DNA from 2 places in the Kitasatospora sp. NPDC048286 genome. Region 1 is predicted to be linked to the other one. Evidence: riboswitches for the same ligand, from Rfam matches in the RefSeq annotation. Region 1 holds a riboswitch; the other holds the start of a gene.
The links. Region 1 has a riboswitch for thiamine pyrophosphate ahead of ACGF13_RS03465 (purine-cytosine permease family protein). Riboswitches for the same ligand answer to the same signal wherever they lie in the genome.
Positions count from the first base shown of each region.

Region 2: it holds a riboswitch for thiamine pyrophosphate, as region 1 does, so the genes downstream of both, thiO (glycine oxidase ThiO) here and ACGF13_RS03465 (purine-cytosine permease family protein) in region 1, are expected to answer to the same signal.

Region 1 covers NZ_JBICZE010000001.1:737,085-742,285, forward strand. Annotated here, with positions in the region: gene ACGF13_RS03450 (MerR family transcriptional regulator) at 1-310, opposite strand, end outside; tRNA gene ACGF13_RS03455 (tRNA-Ser) at 440-527, opposite strand; gene ACGF13_RS03460 (S1C family serine protease) at 592-2,442, opposite strand; TPP riboswitch at 2,662-2,806, shown strand; gene ACGF13_RS03465 (purine-cytosine permease family protein) at 2,799-4,217, shown strand; gene ACGF13_RS03470 (glycerophosphodiester phosphodiesterase) at 4,370-5,194, shown strand.
Region 2 covers NZ_JBICZE010000002.1:359,518-364,718, forward strand. Annotated here, with positions in the region: gene ACGF13_RS05930 (polyprenyl synthetase family protein) at 1-555, shown strand, start outside; gene thiE (thiamine phosphate synthase) at 647-1,294, opposite strand; gene ACGF13_RS05940 (Rv2175c family DNA-binding protein) at 1,294-1,659, opposite strand; gene ACGF13_RS05945 (NAD(P)/FAD-dependent oxidoreductase) at 1,702-2,907, opposite strand; TPP riboswitch at 3,062-3,174, shown strand; gene thiO (glycine oxidase ThiO) at 3,169-4,353, shown strand; gene thiS (sulfur carrier protein ThiS) at 4,350-4,619, shown strand; gene ACGF13_RS05960 (thiazole synthase) at 4,623-5,201, shown strand, end outside.

The sequences.
Region 1 (5,201 bases):
CCACCCGGGCCAGCCGCAGCTCGTCGGCCGCGATCGCCTCGGCGAGCTGGGCCCGCCGCAACCGCAGCATCCCGCGCAGTTCGGCCGGGTCCACCCGCTCGTCCAGGACGGCCCGTACCTGCTGCAGCGTGAAGCCGAGCTCCTTGAGCGCGATCACCCGGTTGAGCCGGGCGAGTTGGGATGCCTCGTAGAAGCGGTACCCGCTGACCGGGTCCACCCGGGCGGGCCGCAGCAGTCCGATCGCGTCGTAGTGGCGCAGCATCCGTACCGACACCCGGCCGTGGCTGGCGAAGTCTCCGATGTTCAACATGGTGCGACCACTCCATCCCCTACCACCGTGTCAGGGTCAACCCCGCTCGCCCACCACCCCCCGGGGAACGCGAAGGGCGGGTGCCGAACGATGTCGGCACCCGCCCTGAGCAGGTGGTTCTCCTACCGGCGGAGAGCGTGGGATTCGAACCCACGGTACGGGGTCACCGCACGACAGTTTTCAAGACTGTTCCCTTAGGCCGCTCGGGCAGCTCTCCAGGCGGAGGTCAGCCTAACGGGTCCGGAGGGGTTCGGTGCACACGTTTCCGCGCGGGCCGTGGGTTACTGGTCGCCCTCGCGCTGGCCGAGGGTGACCTTGGTGTTGAGGGTCTGGCCGTTGCGGGTGTACTCGACGTCGACGGTCTCGCCGGGCTTGTGCGTCCAGATCCGGCTGACCAGGGCCGGGCCGTTCTCGATCGGGACGCCGCCGAGCTTGGTGATGACGTCGCCCGGCTTGAGGCCGGCCTTGTCGGCCGCGCCGCCGGGGGTGACGGCGGGCTGGCCCTGGATGTCCTTGGTCTGGATCTGCGCGCCGTCGCCCTTGTAGTCGTCGTTGCGCAGCACGTCGAGCTTGGCGTAGACCGGCTTGCCGGTCTTGATCAGGGTGTCCGCGACCCACTTGGCCTGGTTGATCGGGATGGCGAAGCCCAGGCCGATGCTGCCGGCCCGGCCGTTGGCGGAGGCGTTGGACTGGATCGCCGAGTTGATGCCGATCACCGCGCCGCCGGAGTCCAGCAGCGGGCCGCCGGAGTTGCCGGGGTTGATCGAGGCGTCGGTCTGGAGGGCGTTCATGTACGAGGCCTGCGAGCCGGTGTCGTCGCCGGAGGCTACCGGGCGGTCCTTGGCGCTGATGATGCCGCTGGTGACGGTGGACTCCAGGCCGTACGGTGCGCCGATCGCGACGGTGGCGTCGCCGACGTTGACCTTGTCGGAGTCGGCCAGCGGCAGCGGGGCCAGCTTGCTCTTGGGCGGGTTGTCGATCTTGACCACGGCGACGTCGTAGCCCTCGGCGTGGCCCAGCACCGAGGCGCTGTAGGAGGTGCCGTCGGCGAACTTGACGGTCAGTTTGCCGCCGCTGAGGGTCGGCGCGACCACGTGGTTGTTGGTGAGGATGTGGCCCTCGGTGTCGAAGACGAAGCCGGTGCCGGTGCCCGACTCGCCGTTGCCCTGCGCCTTGATGGTGACGACGCTGGGCAGCGCCTTCTGCGCGATGGCGGCGATCGAGCCGGGGGCGGGCTCGTTCTTCTGGGTGTCGCTGGCCTGGACGGTGGTGCTGCGGTGGTCGTTCGCGGAGCTGTTGCGGTCGACCCCGTCGGCGACGGACACGCCGAGCGCGCCGCCGGCCAGGCCGGCGACCACCGCGACGGCCGCGATCAGGGCGACCAGGCCGCCGCGCTTCTTGCGCGGGCCGCCGGGACCACCGGGACCACCGGGGTAGTCCGCCGGGTAGCCGAGCGGGCCGGCCGGGCCGCCGGGGTAGCCGGCGCCGCCGGAGGTGGAGTCGTGGGTGGGGCCCCAGCCGCCGAGCGGCTGGCCGGCCCCGAAGGGGTGGTGGCCGTGCGCGGCGGGGGCGGCGGCCGGAGCGGCGCCGAAGCCCTCGTGAGCGCCGGCGGCGGGGACGCCGTGGGTCGGGGTGGCGTACGGGTTGCCGGCCGGCGGCAGGGCCGGGGCGGCGGGCGCGGCTGCGGCGGGGGCCGCGGCGACCGGGGACGGCGGGGCGGGCGGCAGGACCGGCGGCGGCGCGTCGATGTAGCCGGTGGCCGGGTCGACGGCCGGCTCCTCCGCGACGGGCGCGGCGGGCGCCACGGGCGCGGCGGGCGCGGCAGGCGCGGCAGGCGCGGCAGGGGCCTCCGGCGCCGGCACCTTGGTGAAGGCGACGGTGGGCTTGTGCCCACCCTCGGCCGGGACCCCCTCGGCCGGAACGCCCTCGGCCGGGACGGCGTCCACGGGCGGCGCCGCCTCGACGGCAGCGGCATCGGCGGCACCCGCCTCCGGCCCCGGCACCCGCCGGAAGGCCATGGTCGGCTGGTGCCCGCCCTGAGCGGGGCCTTCGGAAGCGGTCTCGGCCGCCCCCTGGCCGGCGGGCTGCTCCCCCTGCGGCCCGGCGGGCCCAACCTCGCGCTCGGTGCTCACGGACGACCTCCATAGCTGGCAGAACCAAGGACCATAGTTTTTCGCACTGACGATTCGATTGCCGTAAGGACCCCTCTGAAGAACTCATAAGAATCCTTAGCCGGTACCGACACCGGTACCGACGGCCGAGGCTCCCCTCCCCCGCCGGACGTCCCGCGATGCGGACCGTACGCCCTCGGCCTTGGGTGTTGGCCCCCGTGCCGGTTAGCCTGTCGCTCACAACTGACACGCGGGAGCTTGGACCCACCAGGCTGAGAGTGCGCATGTCGACCGTACGCCACGCGAGTGACGGACGTTCGAGGGGGCGCTGACCGCCGGAACCTGTCCGGGTAATGCCGGCGTAGGGAGTATCGGCCATGCCGCCTGCTTCGCCATCCTCTTCTTCGGGTGCGCCCGAGTCCAAGGGTTTCTCCGGGTCCACGGCCACGGCCGTCCTGGACCGCCCCCAGCGGGCCGATCACGTCGAGGCGCCCCTGGTGCTCGACACCGAGCCGCCGCGCACGCTGCGCTTCCGGGACCACTTCGCGCTCTGGATGAACCTGGGCGTCAGTCTGATCGGCTTCTCCACCGCCGCCACCGTGCTCGGCGCCCCCGGCAGCGAGCTGTCGCTGGCCGCCGCGGTGACCGCGATCACCGTCGGTACGGTCGTCGGCACCGCGATGCTCGGCCTGGCCTCGCTGATCGGCGCCCGTACCGGCGCCCCCGCGATGGCGAACCTGCGCGGGCTGTTCGGCACCCGGCTGTCGTACCTGCCGACGGTGCTGAACATCGTGCAGTGCATCGGCTGGGGCGTGTTCGAGCTGCTGACCATCTCGGTGGGCGCCCAGACCGTCGCCCACACCACCGGCTACCGCTGGCTGTTCGTCCTGCTCGCCGGCGCGCTGACCACCGTGCTGACCATCTGGCCGCTGGGCTCGATCGCGGTGCTGCGCCGCTTCGTGGCCGGGGCGGTCGCGGTGGCGATGGTGTACTTCACCGTCCAGCTGGGCCGCCAGGGCGTGCCGGACCCGGGCGCGGGCAACTGGCACGGCTTCCTGGGCGCCACCGACGCGATGATCGCGGTGTCGGTCTCCTTCGTCCCGCTGGCCGCCGACTACACCCGGCACTCGCGCACCCCGCGCTCGGCGTTCTGGGGCAGCTTCTCCGGCTACACGATCGCCCAGGTCTGGTGCTACGTGCTCGGCCTGATGGCGCTGCTGCAGTCGGACGGCGACCCGAACCGGATCTTCGACTCCTTCCTCGGGGTCTGGGCCGGCTGGCTGTTCCTGCTGGTGCTGGTGCTGCGCGAGACGGACCAGTCCTTCGCCAACGTGTACTCGACCGCGATGTCGGTGCAGAACCTGCTGCCGAGGGTGGACCGCCGGGTGCTCTCCGGCGCGATCGGCGTGCTGATCACCGTGCTGGCGCTGCAGATCGACGAGTTCACCGACACCTACTACGGCTTCCTCGGCCTGATCGGCTCGGTGTTCGTGCCGCTGCTGGCGGTGCTCGTGGTGGACTACTTCCTCGGCGCCGGCCGGCGCGGCTGGAACCTCTCCGCCGACGCGCCGTCCCGCTGGCTGATGCTGCTGCCGTGGGCGCTGGGCTTCGCCGTCTACCAGTTCATCGCGCCGACCAAGGTGGCCGACTGGTGGACGGACTTCTGGACCTCCGCCCAGGAGGCGCTGCACTTCACCCCGCAGGAGTGGACCTCGGCCTCGCTGTTCGCCTTCCTGGTGCCGGCCCTGGTCACCTGGGCGCTCACCCCGCTCGGCCGCCGCGCCGCCCGGCCCTGACCGCACCTGACCTGACCTGACCTGACCGAACCGGCGAGGCCCGGCGGAACACGGCAGAACACGGCAGAGCACGACTGAGCACGGCGAAGACGGCCCCACCGGTTGGGGCCGTCTTTGTCCGCGCTTCACTTCCGCCACCTATCGTTGGGCCTGTGACCAGCCCAGACCTGTCCTCGACGGCGGCGCGCACCGTGCCGACCGTCCAGGTGATCGCCCACCGCGGTTCCTCCCACGCCCTGCCCGAGCACACCCTCGCGGCCTACCGGCGCGCGCTCGACGAGGGCGCGGACGCGCTGGAGTGCGACGTCCGGGTCACCGCCGACGGCGCACTGGTCTGCGTGCACGACCGCCGGATCGGCCGGGTCTCGAACGGCCGGGGCACCGTCTCGGCCATGACCCTCGCCGAGCTGGAGGCGTACGACTTCGGCGCCTGGAAGACCGGCCGCCCCAGCACCGACCCCGAGCTGCGCGGCGTGCTGCGGCTGGAGCGGCTGCTGGAGCTGGTGGTGGAGTGCGGCCGCCCGGTGGACCTGGCGATCGAGACCAAGCACCCGGTGCGCTTCCGCGGCCGGGTGGAGGCCGAGCTGCTGCGGACGCTGGAGCGGTTCAAGATCGGCGCGACCCGGGACGGCGGCCGCCCGTCCGCCCGGATCATGAGCTTCTCCTCGATCGCGCTGGACCGGGTGGGCGCCGCCGCACCGCAGTACCGGCGGGTCTTCCTGTTCGAGCGGACCCTGCCGCTGCTCGGCCGGCTGCGCGCGGGCTCGCCGCTGCCGGGCGGGGCGCGGATCGCCGGCCCGGGCATCGAACTGGTGCGGGCCCGCCCGCAGCTGGTGACCCGGCTGCGGGAGCTGGGGCACGAGGTGCACGTGTGGACGGTGGACGAGCCGGCCGACGTCGAGCTCTGCCTGGAGCTCGGGGTGTCCGCGATCATCACCAACCGGCCCGCGGAGGTGCTGGCGCAGCTCGGCCGCTGACGGCCGG
Region 2 (5,201 bases), on a different contig from region 1:
CTGGACGTGCTGGAGCCGGTGGCCGGCGACTCGACCGACGAGGGCGCGCTGGACCGCGCGCAGACCGTGCTGCACTACAAGTCCGCGAAGTACACCATCGAGCGGCCGCTCCAGGTGGGGGCGCTGCTGGCGGGCGCCGGCCCCGAGCTGGTCGAGGCGTACGGGGCGTTCGGGCTGCCGCTGGGCGAGGCCTTCCAGCTGCGCGACGACCTGCTCGGCGTCTTCGGGGACCCAGCCGTCACCGGCAAGCCGGCCGGGGACGACCTGCGCGAGGGCAAGCGCACCCTGCTGGTCGCCCACGCGATGCGGGGCCTGTCGGCCGCCGACGCCCGGCACCTGGACGAGCGGCTCGGCGCACCGGACCTGGCCGCCCCCGAGGTCGCCGAACTGCGCGCGCTGGTCGCCCGCAGCGGCGCGCCGGAGGTGGTGGAACGCCGGATCGAGGAGCTGATGCGGCAGTCGCTGGCCGCGCTGGAGGCGGCGCCGCTCGCCGACGGGCGGGCCCGTACGGTGCTGCTGGCACTGGCCGAGGCCGCCACCGTCCGCAAGTACTGACGGACGGCGACGGCCTCGGGCGGGTCCTACCGGTTCGGAGCGGGGCCCCGCGGATCCGGGCGGATCCGGCGGGTTCCGCGGATCCGGGCGGTCAGAGCGCGGCGCGCACCCGGCGGGACAGCTCGGCGGCGGCCGCCCCCGGGTCCGCCGCGGCGGTGATCGCCCGCACCACGACGACCCGGCGGGCGCCGGCGGCCAGCACCTCGTCCAGGTTGCCGAGGTCGATCCCGCCGATCGCGAACCACGGCCGGTCGGTGGCCTGCTTCGCCGCGTACGAGACCAGGCCGAGGCCCGGGGCCGGGCGGCCCGGCTTGGTCGGGGTCGGCCAGACCGGGCCGGTGCAGAAGTAGTCCACGCCGGGCTCGGCGATCGCCGCGTCCACCTCGGACTCGGCGTGGCAGGAGCGGCCGATCAGCACGTCCTCGCCGAGGATCGCCCGGGCGGCCGGTACCGGCAGGTCGTCCTGGCCGAGGTGCAGCACGTCCGGCCGGGCCGCGTGGGCGACGTCGGCGCGGTCGTTGACGGCCAGCAGCTTGCCGTGCCGGCGGCAGGCGTCGGCGAAGACCTCCAGGGCCGCCAGCTCCTGCCGGGCCTCCAGGCCCTTGTCGCGCAGCTGGACGACGTCCACCCCGCCCGCCAGCGCCGCGTCCAGGAACTCGGCGAGGTCGCCCTGCTCCCGACGGGCGTCGGTGCACAGGTACAGCCGGGCGTCGGCGAGGGCGGCACGGGGGTCCGTCATCACAGCGCCATGGCCTGGGCGCGGCGCTTGACCTCGGTCGCCCGGTTCTCCCACAGCGCCTGGATCGGGCTGCCGGGCAGCGACTCGTCCTCGGTGAACAGCCACTCGACGATCTCGTCGTCGGAGAAGCCGCTGTCCCGCAGCACGGTCAGCAGGCCGACCAGGTGCTTGACCGGGCCGGTCTCGTCGATGAAGGCCGCCGGGACCTGCAGGGACTTGTTGGGACCGCGGCGGACCGCGATCAGGTCACCCTGCTTGACCATGTTGCGGACCTCGGTGACCAGCACACCCCACCGCTCGGAGATGTCGGGCAGGTACAGCCACTCGGGGACCAGGGCTTCAGTCTTGGCATCGATCTCACTCACGGCACCAGACTGCCACCTCCACGGCCCACCGCGCACATGGCCCTACGCCACGGCCGCCTTCAGTGGCACCGACGGGTCTGCCGCGCGGGCCGGATCCAGCGCCGTGCCGCGCTCGATCAGCCTGCGCCCCTGGGTGAGGTCGCGCGGCCGGTCCACGGTCAGCAGCGCGCTCGGCACGCCGTCGCGCAGCCAGAGCACCGACCACTCGGCGTCCTGCGGACCGCCGCGCCAGAGCGGCACGTCGCCCTCGGCGTGCCGGCCGGCGTACTGGACCATCCGCCCGAACTGCTCGGACCAGAAGTACGGCACCGGGTCGTAGTCCGGCGCGTCCGCGCCCAGGACGGCGGCGGCCACCGCCTCACCGGACTGCAGGGCGTGGTCCCAGTGCTGGACGGCCAGCCGGGCGCCGGCCCGGGCCGACGGGTAGCTGACGCAGTCGCCGGCCGCGAAGACGCCGGGCACCGAGGTGCGCAGCCGCCCGTCCACGACGACGGCGCCGGTCGCGTCCAGCTCGACCCCGGAGCCGGCCAGCCAGCCGGTCGCGGGGCGGGCCCCGATGCCGACCACCACCTCGTCGGCGGGCAGGTGCGAGCCGTCCGCCAGCAGCACCGCGCCGGGCTCCACGGCGGCCACGCCGACGCCGCAGTGCAGCTCGACCCCGGCCGCGGCGTACCAGGCGGCCATCGCCGAGCCGATCTCCGTCGGCAGCGCGCCGGGCAGCGGCGCCGGACCGGCCTCGACCACCGTCACCTCGCAGCCTGCCGCGCGGGCCGCGGTGGACACCTCGGCGCCGATCCAGCCCGCGCCGACCAGCACCAGCCTCAGCCCGGGGCGCAGCAGCGCGCGCAGCGCCAGGGCGTCGTCCAGGGTGTGCAGCAGGTGCGCCCGCTCGGCGCCGGGCAGGGCGCGCGGCACGGCGCCGGTGGCGATCACCAGCGAGCCGTACGGGAGGTCGCCGCCGTCGGTGTGCAGCACGCCGGGGGTGAGGCCGGTGGCGCGGCGGCCGGTGAGCAGCTCGATGTCGAGCTGCCCGTAGTCGATGCCCAGGGCGGTGGAGTCGGCCTTGCCGAGCAGCACGTCCTTGGAGAGCGGCGGCCGGTCGTACGGCGCGTGCGGCTCCTCGCCGACCAGCACGATCCGCCCCCGCCAACCGCCCTGCCGCAGCTTGAGGGCGCACTGCGCCCCGGCCAGCCCGGCTCCGACGACGACCACCTGATCCGTTCCGCTCAGCTCTGCCACGCCCGTCACTGTACTCAGCGGCCGACCGGCGGCCGGGGGTGGGCCGGGAGGTGCGGGCGGTCCCTCTCCGGTACGGGCCTGCGGCCGGGCGGGTCCCACCGCCCACACCGCTGTCCACCCTGCGTACGGGCCTTCGGCCGGGCCGACCCCCGGCGTTAAGGTGGGGGCACCACACGGGAGCCCGGCGGACCGGGCTGAGAGGCGGGCTGACACGGCCTGCGACCGTCCGAACCTGATCCGGGTCATACCGGCGAAGGGAGAAGAGCAGCTTTGTCACGCTTGCCATCGCCCGCCCACGCCGACGTGCTGGTGATCGGCGGGGGCATCATCGGCCTCGCCGTCGCCTGGCGCGCCGCCCAGCGCGGCCTGCGGAACGTGACCGTGGTCGACCCCTCCCCCGGCGGCGGCGCGGCCCGGGTCGCGGCCGGCATGCTCGCCCCGGTCACCGAGCTGCAGTACGGCGAGGAGCCGCTGTTGCGCCTCGGCATGGCCTCGAACGAGCGGTACGCGGACTTCGCCGCCGAGCTCACCGAGGCCGGCGGCGGCCGGGACACCGGCTACCGCCGCTGCGGCACGCTCGCCGTCGCGCTGGACTCCGACGACCGCGCGGAACTGCGCGAACTGCACGCCTTCCACCAGCGGCTCGGCCTGGACTCCGGCTGGCTGACCGGCCGGGAGGCCCGCAAGCTGGAGCCGATGCTCGCCCCCGGGGTGCGCGGCGGCCTGCACGTGGCCGAGGACCACCAGGTGGACGGCCGCCGGCTGCTGGACGCCCTGGTCTTCGCCTGCGAAGGCGCCGGGGTCCTGTTCCACCGGGCCGAGGCCGTCGAGCTGCTGGTCGGGAACGGCCGGGCGACCGGCGCCCGCCTGAGCACCGGGGAGACGGTGAGCGCCGAGCAGGTCGTGCTCGCCGCCGGCCCGCACAGCCACCGGCTGCCCGGCCTGCCCGAGGGGGTGCTGCCCGCGATCCGCCCGGTGAAGGGGCAGGTGCTGCGGCTGCGCGTCCCGGACGCCTACCGTCCGTTCCTGTCCCGCAACGTCCGTGCCGTCGTCCGCGGCCGGCACCTGTACCTGGTGCCGCGCGAGAACGGCGAGCTGGTGGTCGGCGCGACCACCGAGGAGCAGGGCTACGACACCACCGTCACCGCCGGCGGGGTGTACGAACTCCTGCGCGACGCCCACGAGTTGGTCCCGGGGATCACCGAACTCCCGCTGCTGGAGACCTCAGCCGGGCTGCGCCCGGGATCACCGGACAACGCCCCACTGCTGGGCCCGACCTCGCTGCCCGGGCTGGTCGCCGCCACCGGCCACCACCGCAACGGCGTGCTGCTCACCCCGGTGACCGCCGACCTGGTCTCCGAGTACCTGGCCACCGGCGAAGTCCCCGAGCTCGCAAGGCCGTTCACGCCCCTGCGCTTCTCCCCCGACCGCTCCACGACGAAGGCCTCCGCATGACCGAGACCACCCGGACCGGGATCCCGCAGAACGGGACCGCCCCGACCGAGATCACCCCGACCGAGATCACCCTGACCGTCAACGGCGAGCCCCGCCGACTGCCCGCCGGGACCACCCTCGCCGAGGTGGTGGCCTCCGTCAGCGCCGCCAACACCGGCGTCGCCGCCGCGCTCAACGAGGCCGTGGTGCCGCGCGGTTCGTGGCCCGCGACGGCGCTGGACACCGGCGACCGGATCGAGATCCTCACCGCCGTCCAGGGAGGCTGAACCATGGCCGACGACCTTCTGACCATCGCCGGGACGTCCTTCTCCTCCCGGCTGATCATGGGCACCGGCGGCGCCCCCAGCCTGGAGGTCCTGGAGCGCGCGCTGCTCGCCTCCGGCACCGAGCTGACCACCGTCGCGATGCGCCGGCTCGACGCCGGCACCCAGGGCTCCGTCCTGGACGTGCTGACCCGCAACGGCATCCGGGTGCTGCCCAACACGGCCGGCTGCTTCACCGCCGGCGAGGCCGTGCTGACCGCGCGACTGGCCCGCGAGGCGCTCGGCACCGACTGGGTCAAGCTGGAGGTGATCGCCGACGAGCGCACCCTGCTGCCCGACCCGATCGAGCTGCTGGACGCCGCCGAGACGCTCGTCGACGACGGCTTCACCGTCCTGCCGTACACCAATGACGACCCGGTGCTGGCGCGCAAGCTGGAGGACGTCGGCTGCGCGGCCATCATGCCGCTGGGCTCGCCGATCGGTTCGGGCCTGGGCATCCGCAACCCGCACAACTTCCAGCTGATCGTGGAGGGCGCCGGCGTCCCGGTGATCCTGGACGCGGGCGCCGGCACCGCCTCCGACGTG